Regions from separate parts of the Paraburkholderia sp. MPAMCS5 genome, predicted to be linked through region 2. Evidence: riboswitches for the same ligand, from Rfam matches in the RefSeq annotation. Region 2 holds a riboswitch; the other holds the start of a gene.
What was found. A riboswitch is a leader RNA that binds a small molecule or an ion and turns the genes downstream of it on or off. The one in region 2 is predicted to bind glycine.
Positions count from the first base shown of each region.

Region 1: linked by a shared signal. The riboswitch ahead of VOM14_RS12575 (D-amino acid dehydrogenase) and the one ahead of gcvT (glycine cleavage system aminomethyltransferase GcvT) in region 2 are both predicted to bind glycine.

Region 1 is NZ_JAYXBK010000004.1:504,534-509,825, reverse strand. Features, by position in the region: gene VOM14_RS12595 (UdgX family uracil-DNA binding protein) at 1-304, opposite strand, end outside; gene VOM14_RS12590 (hypothetical protein) at 545-718, shown strand; gene VOM14_RS12585 (SLATT domain-containing protein) at 1,278-1,796, shown strand; gene VOM14_RS12580 (YceH family protein) at 1,807-2,508, opposite strand; glycine riboswitch at 2,660-2,751, shown strand; gene VOM14_RS12575 (D-amino acid dehydrogenase) at 2,920-4,131, shown strand; gene VOM14_RS12570 (BON domain-containing protein) at 4,197-4,451, shown strand; gene VOM14_RS12565 (acetate/propionate family kinase) at 4,478-5,292, opposite strand, start outside.
Region 2 is NZ_JAYXBK010000007.1:126,633-131,924, reverse strand. Features, by position in the region: gene VOM14_RS17860 (oxidoreductase) at 1-334, shown strand, start outside; gene VOM14_RS17855 (hypothetical protein) at 527-871, shown strand; glycine riboswitch at 1,023-1,123, shown strand; glycine riboswitch at 1,157-1,310, shown strand; gene gcvT (glycine cleavage system aminomethyltransferase GcvT) at 1,391-2,509, shown strand; gene gcvH (glycine cleavage system protein GcvH) at 2,581-2,961, shown strand; gene gcvP (aminomethyl-transferring glycine dehydrogenase) at 3,032-5,292, shown strand, end outside.

The sequences.
Region 1 (5,292 bases), on a different contig from region 2:
CTTTACGGCCCACGCCGGCCTCGGCCAGCGCATCGTCGAGCAACGCGCCGGCCGGTCCGACGAAGGGCAAACCTTGCAGGTCTTCCTTGTCGCCCGGCTGCTCGCCGACCATCATGATCTGCGCGTGACGCGGGCCTTCGCCGGGCACGGCTTGAGTCGCATTGCGCCAGAGCGGACAACGCCGGCAATCGTCGAGCGTGGCGGGCTGCTGGGCTGGATCGACGTCGGAATCGGCTCGGGTTTCGCTTTTTTCCGAGGGCGCGCGCTCACTCGGGTGCTTAGCTGGGCGCTTGCTTGTGGCCATGATTGATCGCGTTGCGTTGCTTCTCCGTGCGGCGGCTATCCGGGCGAAGCAAGCCGCGTTCCGGAGAGGACGCGAGGTGCATCGAGAAACGCTCAGGCGCGCAATATGCTTGGAGATAGACCCGTTGATCGCTTTTGCGGCGAGGGCGCTGTGAGCGACGTCAGCGGACCATCGGAGCACCCGGTAAATTTTGCAGCGCAGGGAACGGGCGCCATTGGCCGAAACCACAAGGAGAAAACGATGACCCTGCTCATCTATCTGGTCGGATGGATCATTTTCATTGGCGGCGTCGCCTGGGGACTGATGGCGCTGCATGTGGCGCAGCACATCATTGCAATCGTGGCGGTGATCCTGCTCGGTATCGCGGTGCTCACGGGCGCCACGCGAACGCGCAATCGCGACCGTTCATCCTAGCCGTGGCGTCTGCTTGCCGGTTCTTACACGGAGTCGGCAAGCCGCGCAGCGCATTCCTCTTTGCATGCTGAGAATCGGCTAAAAACTTCGTTGCAAAGACGTGGCTCGTGCCGCGCCGTAGGCGGATTGCGCAATGCGCGCCTCGACGTGTACCGAAGCTACGACGCCTCCTCGCGGTGTCGCGTCGCAACAGTCTGCTCACCTCATACTATCAGGCGCGGCACGTCGCGAATCTCGCGGGCATCAGCCGCGCTGCGCTGCGGGATGCGATAGGCGGGATGCGATAAGCTTCACGCAGGCGAAAACGGGAACCTTCGGTATCCCAGGCGAATCGGGTCCGCTCGACAATTCGCTCGCGCAGCGCATGATCGGCCAGCGCGCGAGCCCCGCTTATTCGACGCAACGCGTCAGCGTCGCTTGCGCGTGCCATCGACGGAAGTATCGGTCGCACGACAAAGGTCGCACGACAAAGGCCGCGCGTGCGAAGCCGCGCTTTCATGTGGCACAGTAGCGTCACTGCACGCGCGTGGCGCGCGTGCACGCAACCCTGACGAGCCCCATGAAGAATCTGCCCGCCTACGAGCCGCCCGTCGACGAACAGCAGCTTTTGCTGAAATGGATCAGGCGCGCGCGTGAATCCCAGATGAGTCATTACGACATGGCCGACCTGCTGTCCGCGCGAGAACGCCAGATCGGCTGGCTGGTCACGGTGTTGACCGCGTTTGTAGGCACCGCGGTGTTCGCCTCGTTGAACTCGAATGCCGTCTCGTTCGAAATCAGGATTCTCGTCGGTCTCGTGAGCGTGATCGCCGCGGTATCTTCGGCGCTGCACACGCATCTGCGCTATGCCGAGCGCGCGGAAAAACATCGCGCCGCGGGCGCGCGCTATGGCGCAGTGCGGCGGCGGCTCGAATCGGTTTTCGCAGGCGACGCCGACGCGCGCGACGGCCACTATCTCACCGCGATCCGCGACGAACTCGACCGTCTGGCGGAAGACTCGCCGAACGTGCCGCCGCGCAACTTTTACCGCACGCAGCGCGCGTTATCCAACCACCCGCAGCGCGGCGGCGAAGCGTAAGCCGCGCGCTTCAGGCATCCAGATCGTTTGCGTCGATGCCAAGTTCGGCCGCCATGCGCCTCACCACCGCCTGAAGCCGGCTGAGTTCGTCGGCGAGACGTTTTTGCTCGGCCTTCACGGCTTCGAACGCGGACAGCGGCACCGCTTCGTCGTCGCCGGCCGCCGACTGCGCAAACTCGCTCACGCTCACTTCGCCGCACAGCAAATGCATCCACCGATGCTCGCGCTCGCCAGGCGTGCGCGGCAGCTTGACGACGCGCGGCGGGTCGTTCGCCACCAGCTCATCGAGAAAGGCCTCGACCGAGGAAATATCGGCAAAACCATGCAGACGCGCGCTGTTCAAGCGCAATTCGGCGGCCGTCTGCGGGCCGCGCAGCAGCAAGGTGGTCAGCAACGCAGCGGACTGGCTCGGCAAACCGAGCACGCGATTCAGGTTGTGCTCGAAGCGCGGCACGCGGCTGCTGCTGCCTTCCAGCACGAGGCTGAGCCGTTTCAAACCGTCGACGGCGGTCAGCACTTCGGCCTCCGTTGCGTTCATGACAGGCGAACGGCCGGTCTTCTGGTTGCAGCCCAAGGTCAACGCATTCAGCGAAAGCGGATAACTGTCGGGCACGGTGTGCTGCTTTTCGACGAGCACGCCAAGCACACGCCCTTCAAGCAGGGTCAATGCACGAATCGAAGGACGGGACGAAGCGTCGGGAGTGGAGTTCATGTGATCTAGCGGCGTAATGGTGGCCACTATGATAAACGGGCCGGGCCTTCGCGGAGTATGCATCGCCTCGATGGCGCGCATCGCGCGGCACGGCTCGCGTGCAAAAACACTTGCCGGAAAAATTTTTGCCCGGTATCGTCGTGGCGTTCTGCAAAGCAGCGCGGGAGAGATCGCCTGATGTTCGGCGACGCCGACGGAGCAACCGCCCCGGAAACTCTCAGGCAAAAGGACCGCGCAGCAGGAACATCTGGAGAGCGGCGCCGCGCGCGCCCACCGAAGGGGATTCCCGCATACGGCGTGCACCGCGCCTTAGCGCGGAAAGAAACTCTCAGGTACATGGACAGATGGGGCATCGGCACCGGTTTCGCATGAAATCGAACCCGGTGATGCTCAACTACTCTGGACCATGTCATGTCACGAATCGCCATTATCGGCGCCGGCATTACCGGCGTCACGACTGCTCACGCCCTCGCGCAACGCGGCCACCATGTCACGGTGTTCGAGCGGCATCGCTACGCCGCAATGGAAACCTCGTTCGCCAACGGCGGCCAGCTTTCCGCAAGCAACGCCGAAGTCTGGAACAGCGCGGCCACCGTTCTCAAAGGCCTGCGCTGGATGCTCACGCGCGACGCGCCCCTGCTGCTCAACCCTTTGCCTACGTGGCACAAGTATTCGTGGATGGGCGAGTTTCTGCGGCAAATTCCGCACTATCGTGCGAATACCGTCGAAACGGTGCGGCTTGCGCTCGCCGCGCGCGAGCATCTGTTCTCGCTTGCGGATCGCGAAGGCATCGACTTCGATCTGGAACGGCGCGGCATTCTGCACGTCTACAAAACGCGCAAGGAGTTCGACGCGGCGAGCAAGGTCAACGTCCTGCTGCGTGAAGGCGGACTCGATCGCAGCGCGGTGACGTCGGATGAATTGCAGCGCATCGAGCCTACGTTGCAGGGCGAGTTTTACGGCGGCTTTTTCACGCCATCCGATTCGACCGGCGACATCCACAAGTTCACGCGCGGTCTCGCCAATGCATGCGTGCGCCACGGCGTGCAGTTTCATTACGACGCGGACATCACGTCGATCGAGCAGCCGGCCGAAGGACGCTTCACGGTGACAGTCAACCTCGAACGCGACGCGCAACAGTTTGCATTCGAGCGGATCGTCGTGTGCGCCGGTGTGAAGAGCCGGGATTTTGCGGCCATGCTCGGCGATCACGTGAACGTGTATCCGGTGAAAGGCTATTCGATCACCGTGTGTCTCGACGACGAAACCAGCCGGCAACGCGCGCCGTGGGTCAGTTTGCTCGACGACAGCGCGAAGATCGTGACGAGCCGCCTTGGCGCCGAGCGTTTTCGGGTGGCGGGCACGGCAGAAATCAACGGCTTTAACCGCGACATCCGTTCGGACCGGATTGCTCCGCTCGTCGATTGGACGCGCCGGCATTTCCCCGAGGTGTCGACCGCGCGCGTGATTCCGTGGGCGGGCTTGCGGCCGATGCTGCCGAGCATGCTGCCGAAGGTCGGCCGCGGAAAACGCCACGGCGTGTTTTATAACACCGGGCATGGACACCTTGGCTGGACACTTTCCGCCGCCACCGCACAGGCGCTGGCGGGCGCGATGCAGTAACGTCCGGCGCGGGGACGCGGCATCTGCTAGTGTGGTGGAATCCGCGTCTTTCCAGTGGCAACGCCATGGCTCACTCGCTCTATCCGAAGCAGCACACCGCGCGTCTCTCCGACGCGCAAATCGCCCATGAAGCGGCGCGGCGCCTCGCGTGGGACACGGCGGTTCCCATCCACACGGTCACGGTCGAAGTACGCGACGGCCGCCTGACGCTTTGCGGCGAGCTTCAACGCGATGAACAAAAAATGGCGGTGCTGGAAGATGTGACGCGGCTCTTTGGCGTGGCCGGTGTGTGCGATCGGCTGGTTGTCAGGCGGGCTTGAACCTCAGAGCTTCAGCCAATTCAATGTCAGGCGTCGTCGCACTGCACGTCGTCACACTGCAATAAGGCGCGGCAATGCCTCGCGATCTGCTTCTCTTCTTCCGTATGCAGCGCCCTCACGTTGCCCGCTGCATCGCCTTCCGCATCGCCTTCCACAAGCCCCAGAAACGACAGCCCTTCGCAGATGCGTTGGCGAATCTCCGCGCTGTGTTCACCTATTCCGCCCGTAAAAACCAGCAGATCGATACCGCCCAGTAAAGCCGCATACGCACCAATGGTTTTGCGCACGGCGGTTGCGAACGCGTCGAGTGCGAGCGATGCATTCGCGTCGCCCGCCGCCGCGCGTTGTTCGAGCACCTGCATGTCGCTCTCGCCATCGGCGTAACCGGCAAGGCCGCTATGCCGGTTCAGGAGCGTTTCGAGCGCGTCGGCATCGAGCCCTTCGACGCGCATCAGATACAGCAGCACGCCGGGGTCCAGGTCGCCGCTGCGAGTGCCCATCGGCACGCCGCCGGTGGGCGTCATGCCCATCGACGTATCGACGGAGCGCCCATCGCGCAAGGCGCATACGCTCGAACCATTGCCAAGATGCGCAAACACCGCGCGCGGCGGCAGATTCGCACCGAGCTGCGTGACGAGCGATTCGTAGGACAGCCCGTGAAATCCGTAGCGAATCACGCCCGCGTCCGCATAACGCCGAGGCAAAGCGAGCTGCGCCGCGCGCGGCGGCAGCGTGGCATGAAACGCGGTATCGAAGCAGGCGAAGTGCTGTGCGCCGCCAAAAATCTTCTGCGCTTCGTCGATCAAGGCGAGCGCCGGCGGAATATGCAAAGGCGCAAAAT
Region 2 (5,292 bases):
CATCCACGGCACACGCGGCAGTTATGTGAAGTACGGGCTCGACACGCAGGAAGATCAATTGAAGGCCGGTCTGCGTCCGGGCGACGAAGGCTTCGCCGCCGGCAATGCCGCGGGCGTGCTGCGCGTGCTGGAAGGCGGCCAGGAAGTGGAGCGCGAATTGCCGACTCGCAATGGCGACTACGCGAGCTTCTACATCGCCCTCGCCGATGCCATTCAGCAAGGGGCGAAGTTCCCGGTGAGTCCGCAAGACGCAGTCGACGTGATGACGATCATCGAGCTAGCCGCCCGCAGCTCGGACGAAGGCAGGCGCCTGCCGTTCGAGCGGCTTCGCTGAGCAGCCTCGCCGAGCGGCTGCACTGAGCGGCTTTGCCGGCGCAAGGCGACGCACTGCGCGCCGGCAAAACTGACAAACAGGAAAGCAACATAACGTTACAAATCCGTCGGCCTGCCAGGTCAGCGTTCACGAGCCGTGATCCGTTGCTACGCCTGTAGCACCACACAACGACAATGACCTCACGGAGAGTCCATGCCACATATCATCCGCGCGCTCACCGCATGCGCCTTGCTCAGCTCGCTCGCCGCCTGTGTGACGGCGCCGCCGCCCGCGCCGCGCCCCAATCCGCAGCAGATCGCCGACAGGCGCCTGCATCAGGTCGACGGCCGCATCGACAATCTCGGGCGCCGCATCGACAATCGCGTGAATCAGGGCTATTACGCGCCTCCGCAAGGCGGTGAACTGCATCATCGGCTGGAGGTGGTCCGGCGCGAGGCGCACGACATGGCCGCGCAACACGGCGGCGGTTTGTCGGCCGACGAACAGCGCGTGCTGAACGAGGAACTCGACAGCACCGCCCACGCGATCGGCGAGTAAGCGCGGGCAACGGCGAATGACCGCGACCGAAGGCGACTGAAGCCGACCAAGGGCAACTGAGGGCAACTCGGGGGCAACTGAGGCCAACTACGCACGAGTCCGGACGACCCTGCCCTTTAATTGACAAGCCTTCGGGCCTCGCGTACATTCGCCGCACGCGTCGGGAGAGCGCGCTGGCCGCTGGATTTTGCAGGCCGCGCCGCCGAAGGGGCACACCCACAAACTCTCAGGCAAAAGGACCGACCGCGTCGAAAAACCGGCGTCAATGCAACATCAAGACGCCGTTTTTCGCACTCTGGAGAGAGGCAGTAGCCGGTTGCATCGTCAACGCATGCAGACCTTGGCAGGCTGCCCACCGAAGGGGCGCGCGTTTCGCCGTGACGGAGCAACATCGCCACGGCAGCGCAATCTCTCAGGTATCGAGGACAGAGGGGCCATGCAGCACCACGCTCGCAGCCACACGGCAGCGAGGCGCGGCGCCGCATGGCCTTTTTTGTTACGCGAGACGCCCGAGGCCCCATGACCGAACTCAAACACACTCCGCTCAACGCCACGCATCGCGCGCTCAATGCCCGCATGGTCGACTTCGGCGGCTGGGATATGCCCGTCAACTACGGCTCGCAAATCGACGAACATCGCGCCGTGCGCACCGACGCCGGTATGTTCGACGTGTCCCACATGTGCGTCGTCGATTTCACCGGCGAACGCGTGCGCGCCTTCTTCGAATACGCGCTGGCGAATAACGTCGGCAAGCTGCAAACGCCCGGCCGCGCGCTGTACTCGTGCCTGCTGAATCCCAATGGCGGCGTGATCGACGACCTGATCGTCTATTACTTCGGCGAAGATCACTTCCGCGTGGTCGTGAACGCGGGCACCGCCGACAAAGACATCGCGTGGTTCAAGCAACTGAACGAAGGCGGCTTCGGCCTGACCATCACGCCGCGCCGCGATTTCGCGATCGTCGCGGTGCAAGGTCCGAACGCCCGCGAGAAAGTCTGGCAAACCGTGCCCGCCACCCGCGCCGCCACCGAAGCGCTCAAGCCGTTCAATGCGGCGCGCGTCGAAGGCACGCCGTTCGGTGAATTGACCGTGGCCCGCACCGGCTATACCGGCGAAGACGGCTTCGAGATCATCGTGCCGGCGGATCACGTCACGGCATTGTGGAACGCGCTGCAGGCGCAAGGCGTGCGCCCCGCCGGTCTCGGCGCGCGCGACACGCTGCGTCTCGAAGCCGGCATGAATCTGTACGGCCAGGACATGGACGACACCATCTCGCCGCTCGACGCCGGCCTCGCCTGGACTGTCGATCTCGAATCGCCGCGCGAATTCGTGGGCAAGAGCCAGTTGGAAGTGGACGGCTCGCGCGCGGCGTTCGTCGGTCTCATCTTGCTGAAGGAAAACGGCAAGGCGGCCGGCGTGCTGCGCGCCCATCAGAAAGTCCTCACGCCGCACGGCGAAGGCGAAATCACCAGCGGCACTTTTTCCCCGACGATGCAGGAATCGATCGCCTTCGCGCGCGTGCCGAAGGGCGTGCAACCGGGCGACACTGTTCACGTTCAGATTCGTGACAAATCCGTCCCTGCAAGCGTGGTAAAACTGCCGTTCGTGCGCAACGGCAAAGTGCTCGCGGCGGGCTGAGCCCCCGCAAGCAACTCGCGCGCGCGTCCATTTTTAACTCGATACCGAATCACACCGCATAGGAGCATCCGATGAGCATCCCGGCCGATCTGAAATACACCGAATCGCACGAATGGGTCCGCACCGAGGCAGACGGCACGCTGACGGTCGGCATTACCGACCACGCGCAGGAAGCGCTCGGCGACATCGTCTTCTTCGAAGTCCAGGAACTGGGCAAGACCGTCACCGCCGGCGACACCGTCGCCGTGATCGAATCGGTGAAAGCCGCTTCGGATATTTACGCGCCGGTCTCGGGCGAAGTGATCGAAGCGAATCCGGCCGTGTCCGATTCGCCGGAGTCGGTCAACAGCGCGCCGTACGACAACTGGCTCTTCAAGATCAAGCCGACCGCCGATGCAGCGCTCGACCGCCTGATCGACGCCGATGCCTACACGAAATCGATCGGCGCCTGATTCACCTCTCGTCTAACCGTCAGGTGCGGCGCGCCCTTCGCATAAGGATCGCCGCACTGCCAGGAACACCATGAAGCTCGAACACCCGGATCGTCTGATGAACCGCACTCCTCTCTCGCTCGCCGCGCTCGAAGTGCACGACGCCTTCGCTGAACGGCACATCGGCCCGGACTCGGCCGACCAGCACGCCATGCTCGAAGCCCTCGGCTTCGCGTCGCGCGCCGCACTGATCGACGCCGTGATTCCGAAGACGATCCGCCGCACCGAGCCGCTGCCGCTCGGCCCGTTCGCCCAGCCGAAGAGCGAGGCCGAAGCGCTCGCCGCGTTGCGCGAACTCGCGGACAAGAATCAGGTGTTCCGCTCGTACATCGGACAGGGCTATTACAACGCCCATACGCCGACGGTGATTCTGCGTAACGTGCTGGAAAATCCGGCGTGGTACACCGCGTACACGCCGTATCAGCCGGAAATCTCGCAAGGCCGTCTGGAAGCGCTGCTCAATTTCCAGCAGATGATTGTCGACCTGACCGGTCTCGCGATCTCGAACGCGTCACTGCTCGACGAAGCCACTGCGGCGGCTGAAGCCATGACGCTGCTGCAACGCGTGGGCAAGCCGAAGTCGAACGTGTTCTTCGTCGCCGACGACGTGTTGCCGCAAACCATCGAAGTGATCAAAACGCGCGCCACGCCGGTCGGCATCGAAGTGAAAGTCGGCCCAGCCGCCGAAGCCGCGAACGCGAATGCATTCGGCGTGCTGCTGCAATATCCGGGCGTGAACGGCGACGTGCGCGACTACCGCGCGCTGACCGAAGCCATCCACGCCGCGGGCGGCCACGTGGTGGTCGCCGCCGACCTGCTCGCGCTCACAATGCTCACGCCGCCCGGCGAATGGGGCGCGGACGTGGCCGTCGGCAATACGCAGCGCTTTGGCGTGCCGGTCGGCTTCGGCGGCCCGCATGCCGCGTATCTCGCGGTGCGCGACGAATTCAAGCGCCAGATGCCGGGGCGCCTCGTCGGCGTGACCGTCGACGCGCAAGGCAATCCCGCGCTGCGTCTCGCGCTGCAAACGCGCGAGCAACACATTCGCCGCGAAAAGGCGACCTCGAACGTATGTACCGCGCAAGCGCTGCTCGCGATCATGGCCAGCATGTACGCCGTGTATCACGGCCCGCGCGGGCTGAAAACCATCGCGCTGCGCGTGAACCGCATCGCCTCGCTGCTCGCCGCCGGCGCGAAGCAATTGGGCTACACGCTCGTCAATGACACGTTCTTCGACACCCTCACGTTCGACACCGGCGCGCGCACGCAAGCGCTGCTCGACGCGGCCACCGCGAAGCGCATCAACCTGCGCCGCGTGAGCGCCACGCAAGTGGGCGTATCGATCGACGAAACCACCACGCGCCACGATCTCGCCGATCTGCTCGCCGTGTTCGCGCAAGCCGCCTTCACGGGCGACGTGCCGCAAGTCGACGCGCTCGACGAACAGCTCGCCGCATCGAACACGGCCTCGGTGCCCGCCTCGCTGGAGCGCACGAGCGAGTACCTCACGCACCACGTGTTCAACCGTCATCATTCGGAAACGGAAATGCTGCGCTACTTGCGCAGCCTGTCGGACAAGGACCTCGCGCTCGACCGCTCGATGATCCCGCTCGGCTCGTGCACGATGAAGCTGAACGCGACCTCGGAAATGCTGCCGGTCACGTGGCCGGAATTCGGTCAGATCCATCCGTTCGCGCCGGCTGAGCAAACCGTCGGCTACCGCGAAATGATCGATCAGCTCGAAGCGATGCTGGTCGCCGCAACCGGTTATGCCGCCGTTTCGCTGCAACCGAACGCGGGCTCGCAAGGCGAATACGCGGGCCTGCTGATCATCCACGCTTATCACGCGTCGCGCGGCGAAGCGCATCGCAATGTCTGCCTGATTCCGGCTTCGGCGCACGGCACGAACCCGGCGTCGGCGCAAATGGCCGGCATGCAGGTCGTGGTGGTGGCGTGCGACGCGCAAGGCAACGTCGATATCGAAGATCTGAAGAAAAAAGCCGCGCAGCACGCTGACAAACTCGCGGCGATCATGATCACGTATCCGTCCACGCACGGCGTGTTCGAGCAGAACGTGCGCGAAATCTGCGAGATCGTGCATGCGCACGGCGGCCAGGTTTATGTGGACGGCGCGAACATGAACGCGATGGTCGGCCTGACCGCGCCGGGCCAGTTCGGCGGCGACGTTTCGCACCTGAACCTGCACAAGACGTTCTGCATTCCGCATGGCGGCGGCGGACCGGGTGTCGGTCCGGTCGCGGTCGGCGCGCATCTCGCGCAATTCCTGCCGAA